Regions from separate parts of the Streptomyces mirabilis genome, predicted to be linked through region 1. Evidence: riboswitches for the same ligand, from Rfam matches in the RefSeq annotation. Region 1 holds a riboswitch; each other region holds the start of a gene.
What was found. Region 1 has a riboswitch for cyclic di-AMP ahead of SMIR_RS14030 (C40 family peptidase). Riboswitches for the same ligand answer to the same signal wherever they lie in the genome.

Region 1 (2,900 bases):
CCACCCCAGCGTGACCAGCCGCGTGCCGAGCACGGTGGTCGCCGCGACCGCGGTGAGCGCGCCCGGCGCAGCGGCCTCCGCCAGCCACCGCTCCCGTTCCCGCAGCAGCCGTACGACGAAGGCCGCGGCGAGCCCGAGCCAGCCGACGGCCGCCAGGGCCAGCACGATCCGGGACAGGATCTCGTAGCCGGTCTGCTCCAGCCCGATCGAGATGATGCCGGTGGCCAGGATCGCGGCTCCGGCGCCCGGCGGACTCTGCGCCCACCAGGTGCGCAGGCCGGTCCACCGGGGGCCGGGCGGGGAGATGGCTGACATGGGCCCGATGCTAAGGACCTTCGAGCGGGTTGGCGGCGGGCCACGCGCGCGTGGAGTCCGATGAGCCCCACGCGCGCGTGCCGGGCGCCGGGGCGTTAGGCCGGACGCACCACGCTGTGGATGATTGACTCACCGCCGTAGAAGATCGACTCCTCGCGGACGTACGCGCCCGGCTTGGGGGCGTGGATCATCATGCCGTTGCCGATGTAGAGGCCGACGTGGCTGATGTCGTCGTAGAAGAAGACGAGGTCACCGGGCTTGATATCGGCGAGCGGGACCGTCGTGCCCACGTTGACCTGGTCCCAGGTGGTACGCGGGAGATCGACGCCGGCGGCCTTCCAGGCGGCCTGGGTGAGGCCGGAGCAGTCGTAGGAGCCGGGCCCGGTCGCGCCCCAGACGTACGGCTTGCCGATCTGGGTGCGGGCGAAGGCGAGGGCCTTGTCGGCCTTGGCGGTGTACGAGGAGTCGGTGGCCGAACTCCCCGAGGTGCCCGAGGTGCCGGTGGTCCCGGAGGTCGTCTGCTGCTGGGCGGCCGCCTCCTGGGCCTTCTTCTCCGCCGCGGCCTGCTGCTGCGCCAGTTCCGCCGCCTTGCGGTCGGCCGCTTCCTGCTTCTTCTTCTCGATCGCCGCGAGCCGCGCCTTCTCCTCGGCGGTCAGCTTCGAGAGCAGGTCGCGCGCCTCGGCGAGCTTGCGCTGCACGTCGGCCTTGGACGTCTTCAGCGCACTTTGCGTCGTGGTGAGCGTCTGCAGGCTCTGGGAGGCCTCCGCGCGCTTCTTGGTGGTGGCGGCCTGCTCGGTGATGTAGTCGTCGACGGCCACCTTCTGGCGGCTGGTCAGCCGGTCCATCAGCTGGGTCTGGTCGAAGTAGTCCTGTGGATTGTCGGCCAGCAGGAGGGTCGCGGTGTCGGGGGCGGAGGCACCGGTGCGGTACTGCGCCGCGGCGAACGAACCCAGCTCCTCGCGCGCGGTGTTGAGCTTCTCGGTGCGCTGGGCCACGTCGTCGAGGAGGGAGTCGACGCGCTTGCGCTGCTGCGCGGTCTTCTCCCTCGTCGCGTTGTACTTCTCGGTCGCCGCCTCGGCCTGGTGGTAGAGGTCGTCGACCTTCTTCTCGACCTCTTCGACGCTCGGCTTGGGATCGGCCGAGGGCGCGGCGTTCGCCGTCTGGGAGAGCAGGGCCACGGAGGTGAGGGCCGCCGTGGCGAGGGCGGGGGTCCGTATACCCGCTATGCGTGTACCCGTAGGACTCCACTTGCGATGCGACGCCAAGGTGGCGACTCCTTCCGTCATCCGCCTACCGAGTTAGCTGTCGGGTTCGGGCGGGTGATTCCGGAAGGTTTGCCCTACGGTCCTTGTCCCAGCGGACAGTTGGACCGATTCACCCCAAGGTCGGTTGGGTCCCCGGCTCCGGCTGCCGCGTGGGCGCACCGGACTCGGCGGAGGCCGCACGGCCCGGCGGTGTTCGCCGGTTGGGTCGAGCGGCCTGCCCGGCACGCTAGCCAACTCATAAGTGTTCTGTGAAGTTTGATGTGCGATATGCCCGATACATTTTCGTGACCTTGATCCTGGAGGCCATTGATCGGGACCGACTGTGGCTGACCGTAATGAAACGATCCTGAACGGTGACGGCGTCCGCGGCGGAAAGAGTGGCGGAAAGGAATCAGGCGCGGTCACGGAAAGAGATCATGCGCGATCGCGGAAAAACCGGTCGGGTTTCCAGGGTGGCCGCGGGTTGTCAGTGGGGCCGCCTAGACTCGGAGAGCGATGAGCAGCCTCTTTGATGACAGCTTTCTGGCGGACCTCCAGCCTTCCGGGGCCCACGAGGAAGAGCCCCCGCCGCCGCCCGAGGACGGGGCGCCGGAGCCGCTTCCGGACGACCTGTTCGGCGGCCGCTTCGACGTGCCCGCGAGCCGGGACGCCTACTACCGCGACGGCGCGCCCCGCCCCGCCGTGGACCCGGCGGCCCTGCTGGACGGGTTGAACGAGAACCAGCGCGCGGCCGTGGTGCACTCCGGCTCCCCGCTGCTCATCGTGGCCGGCGCGGGCTCCGGCAAGACCCGGGTGCTCACCCACCGCATCGCCCATCTGCTGGGCGAGCGTCATGTCCACCCCGGCCAGATCCTCGCGATCACCTTCACGAACAAGGCCGCGGGCGAGATGAAGGAGCGTGTCGAGCAGCTCGTCGGCCCGCGCGCGAACGCGATGTGGGTGATGACCTTCCACAGCGCGTGTGTGCGGATCCTGCGCCGCGAGAGCAAGAAGCTCGGCTTCACCTCCTCGTTCTCGATCTATGACGCCGCCGACAGCAAGCGGCTGATGGCGCTCGTCTGCCGTGACCTGGATCTCGATCCCAAGCGCTTCCCGCCCAAGTCCTTCAGCGCCAAGATCTCGAACCTGAAGAACGAGCTGATCGACGAGGAGGACTTCGCCGCCCAGGCCGCCGACGGCTTCGAGAAGACCCTCGCCCAGGCCTACGCGATGTACCAGTCGCGGCTGCGCGAGGCCAACGCGCTCGACTTCGACGACCTGATCATGACCACGGTCAACCTGCTGCGCGCCTTCCCGGACGTCGCCGAGCACTACCGGCGC
Region 2 (2,900 bases), 1.4 Mb from region 1:
TGCTCGCCGAGACGCTCGGCGACTGGACCGGCTCGTCCGCCGAGCCGCGCCCCGTGCCGCCGGTGACCGCCGACGACACCGGCCGTGTGATCATCGTGGACCGCCCCGGCGCGGTCCAGACGCAGCTGCTCATCGGCCGCGTCGGCGCCGACCGGCACGACCGTGTGTGGCCCGCCCAGGTGCTCGGTACGTACTGCCTCGGCGGCACCCTCACCTCGCGCCTGGACCGCGTCCTGCGCGAGGAAAAGGGCTACACCTACGGTGTGCGGGCGTTCGGCCAGGTCCTGCGTGCCGCCCCGGACGGAACCGGTATCGCGATGCTCGCCATCAGCGGCTCCGTGGACACCCCGAACACCGGCCCGGCGCTCGACGACCTCTGGAAGGTGCTGCGCACCCTCGCCGCCGAGGGCCTGACGGACGCCGAGCGCGACATCGCCGTACAGAACCTGGTGGGGGTGGCGCCCCTCAAGTTCGAGACCGCGGCGGCCGTCGCGGGCACGCTCGCGGACCAGGTCGAGCAGTACCTGCCGGACGACTATCAGGCGACGCTGTACCAGCAGCTCGCCGCGACCGGCACGGTGGAGGCCACCGCGGCCGCCGTGAGCGCCTTCCCGGTGGACCGTCTGGTGACCGTCCTTGTCGGCGACGCCGCGCACATCCAGGAGCCCGTCAAGGCCCTCGGAATCGGTGAAGTGACCGTCGTTTCGGCGGAGTAGGGGTTCAGCGGAGCAGCGGCCCAGTAGAAGCCGGCTGGACGCCGAGCCGCACGCGGAGCGGAAGAGCGTGACTCCGTAGGGCCCGGGTGACTGAAGAGTCGCCCGGGCCCCTTTTTGCTCGGATTTCCGCTCGGATTTCGCTTGGACTTCATCCCCAAGATGTCCGTATTGGTAGGGAGGTTGCCCGTCTGCCCTGTGGCATGCACTACAAAAACCGTGATCCGTTTGTTGATTGAAAGACGCCCCGTCTAGCGTCGGGGCGGCTGTTCGTCAGGCAGTGCGCCGCGCCCGCGGCACCGGACAGTCATCGCCGAGTCCCCGTACGGCGCGAGCCAGGGGAGCCGGGGACCCATACGTAGTCCCTGGGGTGAATCGGACGCCCTCCCTGGAGGGGGTCCGTAGGAGACCTTCCTGCTCCGAACCCGTCAGCTAACCCGGTAGGCGAGAGGGAAGGAAAGGATCAGCCCCTACATGGCGTTCACCTGTGGCCCCGGGAAACACCGCCGTCCGAGCCGCGTGAAGCGCTCCACCACGAACGCCGTCGGCGTCGCCGCGCTCACCACCACCGGTGTCATCGGAACCCTGGCCGCCCCGGCGCTCGCCGCGGACGCCTCCGTCGAGCAGTCCGGGCTGACCCAGGCCGTCACCCTCGGCGACAGGGTCGCCGCCCAGATCGACGCGCAGGCCGCCGCCCAGCAGCGCGCCGCCGACGAGGCAGCCGCGCGCAAGAAGGCCGAAGAGGCCGCGCGCAAGAAGGCCGCCGAGGAGGCGAAGAAGGAGCGCGAGGCCAAGGAGCGTGCCGCCCGCGCCGCCGAGCGCAAGCGCCTCAACACCTTCGTCCTGCCGATCACGGGCTCGTACATCTCCACCGGCTACAAGACCGGCGGCAGCCTCTGGTCCTCCGGCAGCCACACCGGCGTCGACTTCCACGCCGCCTCCGGGACCTCGGTCCACGCGGTCGGCTCCGGCACGGTCGTCACGGCCGGCTGGGGTGGTGCCTACGGCAACCAGATCGTCCTGAAGATGCACGACGGCACCTACACGATGTACGGCCACCTGTCGTCCATCGGCGTCTCCGTGGGGCAGACGGTCACCCCGGGCCAGCAGATCGGCCTCTCCGGCTCCACCGGGAACACCACCGGGCCGCACCTCCACTTCGAGGCCCGCACGACGGCGGAGTACGGCTCCGACATGGACCCGGTCGCCTACCTCCGCTCGCACGGCGTGAACGTCTGACGCTCGCACGGCGTGATCCTCTGCCGTTCGGACGGCGTGATCCTCGGCCGCTCGCGCACCGTGAACGACCGACGACCGGCGTCAACACTTCCGAAGCCCCGGCTCCCCTCAGCCGGGGCTTCGTCGTTTCGAACGACTGTCTGTCCAAAAAATATCCATGGATTCCGGCCCGCCATCGGAAATTCCGGCTCTCTGCAATAGAGTCGCTGAACAAGCGTCAATCGACCGCGTTTCGCGGGGATTAAGGCGGAGGTCCGGTCATGCGCATTCCCGCGCACTCGGTATGCACGGCGATCCGTGACGACATCGTCGCGGGTGTCTACGAGCGCGGCAGCCGGCTCACCGAGGAACTGCTCGCGCGCCGCTACGGCGTCTCGCGGGTCCCCGTGCGCGAGGCCCTGCGCACGCTGGAGGCCGAGGGCTTCGTCGTCACCCGTCGGCACGCGGGCGCGTGCGTCGCCGAGCCCACCGAGCAGGAGGCCGCGGACCTGCTGGAGATGCGCATGCTCCTGGAGCCGCTGGGCGCCGCGAGGGCCGCGCAGCGGCGCACCGAGGCCCACCTCAAGGTGCTTCGAGGCCTGGTCAGGCTGGGGCAGGAGCGGGCCAGGAGGGGGAACAGCGAGGATCTGCGCTCGCTCGGCGGCTGGTTCCACGAGACCCTCGCGCAGGCCTCCGGGAGCCCCGCGCTGACCTCCACGCTGGCCCAGCTGCGGCACAAGATCGCCTGGATGTACGCGGTCGAGGCGCCGGCCAATCCGGCGGAGTCCTGGGCGGAGCACGGCGGGATCGTGGACGCGGTGGCGCGCGGCGACAGTGAGCGGGCGCGGGCCGTCACGGCGCTGCACACCGAGCGCGCGACGGTCGCGCACCGGCTGCGTTTTCCCGGCGGGGGAGATCGGCCGGAGCGTGTGAGGACTTCGCAACATCCCGTAAACATGACGGGCGTGC
Region 3 (2,900 bases), 4.7 Mb from region 1:
CTTCGCGTATCGAGGCACCGGGGCTGGGGGCGTGGATCATCATGCCGTTCCCGGTGTAGAAGCCGACGTGGCTGACGTTGTCGTAGAAGAAGATCAGGTCGCCGAACTGGATGTCGGTCAGGGGAATCGCCGCACCGGCGGTCGCCTGCCCGTGCACGGTGCGCGGGAGTGCGACCCCGGCGGCCCTCCAGGCGGCCTGGACGAGGCTGGCGGAGTCGTACGAGTCCGGTCCTGTCGCGCCCCAGACACACGGCTTGCCGATCTGCGTACGGGCGAAGGCAAGGGCCTTGGCGGCCTTCCCGCCGTACGCCGACTCCGCGGCGCCGACGGGGCTTACCGTGCCGGTGCCGACGGGCACACCCGCGGCCAGCGGCATCCCCACGCCGAGGGACATGTCCGCGCCGAGCGGCATCCCCGTACCCATGGACATGTCCGTGCCGAGAGGTATCCCCGCGGCCAGGGGCATCCCGGTGCCGAGGGGCATGTCCGGGCCGAGCGTCATTCCCATACCCATGGACGTGTCCGTGCCGAGAGGCATCCCCGCACCCATGGACGTGTCCGTGCCGAGAGGCATCCCCGCACCCATGGGCACGTTCGTGCCGAGCGGCATTCCGGTGCCGAGGGACATGTCCGGGCCGAGCGGGGTCGACTGCTGTCGCTGCCACTCCGCCGCTGCCTGGTTGCGAGCCTGATCCTCCGGGGTGGGCCAGACGCCCTCGGCCGGACGTGACTCGATCGCCGCGGGCCCGGGGTTCCACTGTGCGGCGTGCTTGGACACCAACTCACGAGCCAGCGCCAGTTTCCGCTGGATCTTCTCCTTGGACGTCTTCAACGCGGACTGCCCCGGCGCGGCGGGCAGCGCGGGCAGCAGGGCCGTGGCGGCCTCCTGTGCAGGTTGCGGCGCGGGCTCCGGCGCGGCCGGCAGCGCGGCGACGGCCCTGGCCGTCAACTCGGCCACGGGCCCGGCGGCCGCCTCGGCGGAGGGGCCTGCGGTCAACTCCAGAACGGGGCGGGCGGTCAACTCCCGCCCACGGTTGGTGAGCCCGTCCTCCGGCCGCTTCGCCGGGCCCGTGGGCCGCGCCTCGGCCGGGCGGTTCGGCATCCGGTCGGCCGGCAGCCTGGCCGGCGCGGACGGACCCAGCTGCGTGCGCGCCGCGTCGAACCAGGTCTTGGTGATGTCGTCGAGGGCGGGGTCGCGGCGCCTGCGCGCGGTTTCCGGCGCCGGGTTGACGCGGCCTCGGCTCCCTGTGGTCATCGCGCGGGTCCCGTTGACGAACCCGACGGCGTTCTCGGCCTGGTCGTAGAGGGAGCTGATCCGCTGCTGCACCTCCTCGCGGCTCGGACCGTCCGCGCCACTGAGGGCGGCCGTCGCGCGTGCGGAGTCGGGCATGCCAGGGAGGCTGCCGCCTCCAGGGCGCGGGGTTCGTTCCGGCGCCATGGGAGCCGTACTCCTTCCGTACTCCGCCTACCGGGTCGGCCGTCGGGTTCGGGCGGAAGATTCCGGAAGGCATGCCCTACGGCCCCTGCCCGAGAGGGCAGTTGGGCCGATTCACCCCAAGGTCGGTTGGGTCCCGGTTCCGGTTGCCGCGGGGGCATCGGATTCGGCGGAGGTCGCGCGACCCGGCGAGGTTCGCCGGAGGGAGTCGTGCGGCCTGCCGCCAACTTAGCCAATTTGTGTGCCTGGTGTGAAGATTGGAGCGCGAACTGTCCGATATGTAATTGTGACCTTCGTCTACGTGTCCCGGCCACGACCAGGATGTCGTACGACCGCCGTGCGCCCCACGGTCGCCGCGAGCGTGCGCAACCGGCGCCAGTCCAAAGGGGGTTGGACCTCCGGTACGCCGGGCCGTTCCTTGGGGACGCGGACGCGCAGGGCGCCGGGTTCGACGCGGCAGTGGACTGGGGCGGGCAGGACCAGGGCCTCGCCGTCGATGCCGGCCTCGACTTCCGCGCGGTCGGCGTCGATGACCACCTCACGGGTGGTCAGGACCGCGAGTCCGTCCGGCGCGGGGTCCAGTACGAGCGCGGCGGCCTCGGCCGCGCTGTCCACCGTGATGCCGAGGACACCGAGCAGCCCGGAGTCGAGCCGTTCGCGGCGGCCGAGACCGGCCGGATCGTTGGTCCGGTAGGGGTTGTTGCTCACCAGCACGGCCTGCGGGGCGTCGAGCGTCGTGTCGCCGGCGCGGGCGGTCAGTCGCGGCCCGCGCTGGCGGGTGAGCAGGTCGGGCAGGAGGTCCAGGATGGTGCCGATCTTGTCGTCGCGGTACGCGGGACTCTGCACGACCGCCGCGTACGCGCCGAAGGAGGCGTTGTTGACGAACGGGTGGCCGCCGGCGAAGCCGAGGTCCACGCGGAGTTCGACGCCGTCGGTGAGGGCGTCCAGGCAGGACGCCGGGTCGTCGCGGTCGAGGCCGAGGTCCATGGCGAAGTGATTGCGGGTGCCGGCGCAGACCACCAGGAACGGCAGACCGTGTTCGGCGGCGACGGCCGCGACCAGCGCCTGGGTACCGTCACCGCCGGCGACGCCCAGCAGATCCGCGCCGTCCGCGACGGCGGCCCGGGCCAGCGCGGTGACGTCCTGGTGCTTCTCCGGGTCGAGGAGCACGACCTGCGCGCCGAGCCGCTCCGCCTTCTCCCGCAGTCCGAACCTCGCCACCTTGCCGCCTCCGGAGTGCGGGTTCATGAGGAGGAAGGGGCGCCGCGGCGGTGGTGCCCTGCGTTCCTTCGGGCGCGGGGCGCGCGTCCGGTCGCCCCGCAGGGCGTACCGGCCGCTCCAGACGGCCACGGTCCACAGCGCCAGGGACACGGGGACGGCCCAGAGCAGGCCGGCCACGGCGAACAGGGTGAGCACGGCGCCGGGCGCGACGGCCGCCAGCACGGCCGCCACCCAGCGGAGCGGG
Region 4 (2,900 bases), 1.9 Mb from region 1:
GCCCGTGGAACTGGCCACGTGGCGGTTCGCCACCGCGGCCGTCCGCATCGGCGGTCAGGACATCGCACCCGGCGACCCCGTCCTCGTGGTCCTCGCGGCTGCGGACCGTGACCCCGCGCGGTTCGAACGGCCGGACACACTCGACCTCTCCCGCCGTGACAACCAACACCTCGGCTACGGCCACGGCATCCACTACTGTCTCGGCGCCCCGCTCGCCCGGCTGGAGGGCCAGACCGCGCTCGCCACTCTTCTCACCCGTCTCCCCGACCTTCAACTCGCGGGAGATTCAACCGATTTGCGCTGGCGCGGCGGACTCATTATGCGCGGATTGCGCACGCTTCCAGTGGAGTTCACGCCTCCGGTACTGGTCTCGAGATAGCGGGCGACCATACACCCGTGGGCGCGCAAACCTGACACGCTCTCAACTCTGTGATCTTCACGTGATCTACGCTGCATCGACTTGTGACAAGTGTTCGGGTGCGGATACGTTCACTCGTCAACGCGACTCACACGTCGCGTAGTCACCTGCTGTCACGCGAAAGGCTTCCGCATGCTCTCCGGGAACGGCCGCCATCGTCGCCCCCGTCAGGCCCCGGCCCTCATCGTCGCGGCAGGAGTGACCGGATCCGCCATCGCGATCCCGTTGCTCGGTGCCACCAGCGCGAGCGCGGCCGACGGCACCACGTGGGACCGGGTCGCCGAGTGCGAGAGTGCCGGCCAGTGGAGTGCCGACAGCGGCAACGGGTACTACGGCGGGCTCCAGATCAGCCAGGCGGACTGGGAGAAGTACGGCGGTCTCACTTACGCGTCGAGCGCCGACGAGGCCAGCCGCTCGCAGCAGATAGCCATCGCCGAGAAGCTCCTCGACGACCAGGGCCTCACCCCCTGGCCGACCTGTGGACCGCTCTCCGGGCTGAGCAGGAACTCGGGCGACATCCTGGTCGACACGGGAGTGGCGAACGATTCGTCCAACGGATCGAATTCATCCGGTTCGTCCAGTTCGTCCGCGACTTCGACCCCGTCCGCCTCGTCCGGCTCGACGTCCGATTCGTCTTCGTCTGATTCGTCTTCGTCCGGTTCGTCCTCGAAGGCGACCGGGAACGCGACCAAGAACACGACGAAGGCCGACACCGGCGGCGGCGATCAGGGAGCGGACAACTCCGACACGGAATCGACGAAGGGCGACAGCTCGGGCAACTCCGGCCAGGGTGACGACTCTTCCGGTGCGTCCGAGAACGCGACGGCCGGCGCCGGGCGCCACCGCGGCGACAACGCGGACGAGAACGCCACCGACAGCGCCGCGGACGGCCGTACCGACGACTCCTCCGGGCGGCATGCCTCGCGCGGCGCCGGTGCCTCCCGTGATGTCGTCGACGGCTCCTATGTGGTGCGCGCCGGAGACAATCTCTGGACCATCGCGGACGCCCTCGACCTCGAAGGCGGATGGGCCGAGCTGTACGACGCGAACAAGAAGACGGTCGGCGTCGACCCGAACCTCATCCTCCCCGGTCAGAGCCTTGCAGTTGGTGCTGAATCGGGCGAAAAGTAGGGGCAGTTCGCGTCATGGTTCGCCGTGTAATGTCCGGTTTGGCGCGAGTGAGAGATGGATCTCAAAGGCCCTGATCGTCTTTGGAATTCAGCCGATCGACTGCTTACGGTCATGACCGCTCGCCACAGCGGGCCCCGACGGTCGCCAACGCCGAATCCTGCCAACGGCCGTACGGGAACAGTCGACGCGTCAGCGCCGTAGGCAGGAGCGGGGGACCCAAGGTAAGTGCCGCACCCGGTAGTTGACCGGGAGTGGCTTGGGGTGAAGCCGAGCGCTCAGAGCGCACGGCCGGGCACTCACCCGCCCGAACCCGACAGCTCACCTCGCAGGCGTCGGTGAGGGGATCTCTCCATGCTGTTTTCCAGCAAGGGCAAGCACCGCCGTCCGACCGTTTTCAACCGGACGACCCGTGTCGCCACGCTCGCCGGTGTCACCGGTGTCGCCATTGCCGCTCCGCTGATGGCGGCCGGCAGCGCCTCCGCCGCCACCGCCTCCGAGTGGGACGCCGTCGCCCAGTGCGAGTCCGGCGGGAACTGGTCCATCAACACCGGCAACGGCTACTACGGCGGTCTGCAGTTCTCGGCCTCCACCTGGGCCGCGTACGGCGGCACCGCGTACGCCGCGACCGCCAACCAGGCCTCCAAGTCGCAGCAGATCACCATCGGCGAGAAGGTCCTCGCCGCGCAGGGCAAGGGCGCCTGGCCGACCTGTGGCACGGGCCTGTCGGGCGCCGCGTACACCGGCGGCGCGAGCGCCCCGTCGACCTCGTCCTCCTCGAACAGCTCCTCGTCGAACAGCTCGCCGAGCACCAGTACCGCCACCCGCTCGACGGACACCGCGGCCTCCCGTTCGGCGTCCCGCCCGGCCGCCGAGAAGACCGTCTCCACCCCGACCGGCAAGAAGGTCAAGAAGGGTGACGGCGAGTACAAGGTCGTCAAGGGTGACAGCCTCAGCTCGATCGCCGAGAAGAAGAAGGTCAAGGGCGGCTGGCAGCAGCTGTTCAAGCTGAACAAGGACATCGTCGACGACGCCGACTTCATCTACCCGGGTCAGCAGCTTCACCTCAGCTGATGATCGGCAGCTTCACCTCAGCCGAATGACAGGTCCCTCATAAAAGGGGTCTCCACACTGGAGGCCCCGATGAGGGTCACCCCCGTCCCCACGGGCCCCCCGCTCCGGTGCGTGTTCCCCCGTACGCACCGGAGCGGGGTTTTTCGTATCAGGCGTTTCGTGCCGAGCGTTTCGTGCCGAGCGTTTCGTGCCGAGCGTTTCGTACCCGGATTTCGGTACCCGTTTTTGTTCCGTTCTGGAACAATGTGTACGTTCAGTTCTGCCCAAGGGGTGGGCGACC

Region 2: linked by a shared signal. The riboswitch ahead of SMIR_RS08090 (M23 family metallopeptidase) and the one ahead of SMIR_RS14030 (C40 family peptidase) in region 1 are both predicted to bind cyclic di-AMP.
Region 3: linked by a shared signal. The riboswitch ahead of SMIR_RS34885 (C40 family peptidase) and the one ahead of SMIR_RS14030 (C40 family peptidase) in region 1 are both predicted to bind cyclic di-AMP.
Region 4: linked by a shared signal. The riboswitch ahead of SMIR_RS22480 (LysM peptidoglycan-binding domain-containing protein) and the one ahead of SMIR_RS14030 (C40 family peptidase) in region 1 are both predicted to bind cyclic di-AMP.

What each region holds. Positions count from the first base shown of each region.
Region 1 covers NZ_CP074102.1:3,208,512-3,211,411, reverse strand. Annotated here, with positions in the region: gene SMIR_RS14035 (tellurite resistance/C4-dicarboxylate transporter family protein) at 1-315, opposite strand, end outside; gene SMIR_RS14030 (C40 family peptidase) at 411-1,580, opposite strand; cyclic di-AMP (ydaO/yuaA leader) riboswitch at 1,588-1,760, opposite strand; gene pcrA (DNA helicase PcrA) at 2,076-2,900, shown strand, end outside.
Region 2 covers NZ_CP074102.1:1,820,241-1,823,140, reverse strand. Annotated here, with positions in the region: gene SMIR_RS08095 (M16 family metallopeptidase) at 1-716, shown strand, start outside; cyclic di-AMP (ydaO/yuaA leader) riboswitch at 1,015-1,175, shown strand; gene SMIR_RS08090 (M23 family metallopeptidase) at 1,188-1,952, shown strand; gene SMIR_RS08085 (GntR family transcriptional regulator) at 2,213-2,900, shown strand, end outside.
Region 3 covers NZ_CP074102.1:7,864,454-7,867,353, forward strand. Annotated here, with positions in the region: gene SMIR_RS34885 (C40 family peptidase) at 1-1,390, opposite strand, end outside; cyclic di-AMP (ydaO/yuaA leader) riboswitch at 1,447-1,617, opposite strand; gene SMIR_RS34890 (diacylglycerol/lipid kinase family protein) at 1,733-2,900, opposite strand, start outside.
Region 4 covers NZ_CP074102.1:5,066,357-5,069,256, forward strand. Annotated here, with positions in the region: gene SMIR_RS22470 (cytochrome P450 family protein) at 1-379, shown strand, start outside; gene SMIR_RS22475 (LysM peptidoglycan-binding domain-containing protein) at 551-1,549, shown strand; cyclic di-AMP (ydaO/yuaA leader) riboswitch at 1,733-1,896, shown strand; gene SMIR_RS22480 (LysM peptidoglycan-binding domain-containing protein) at 1,901-2,620, shown strand.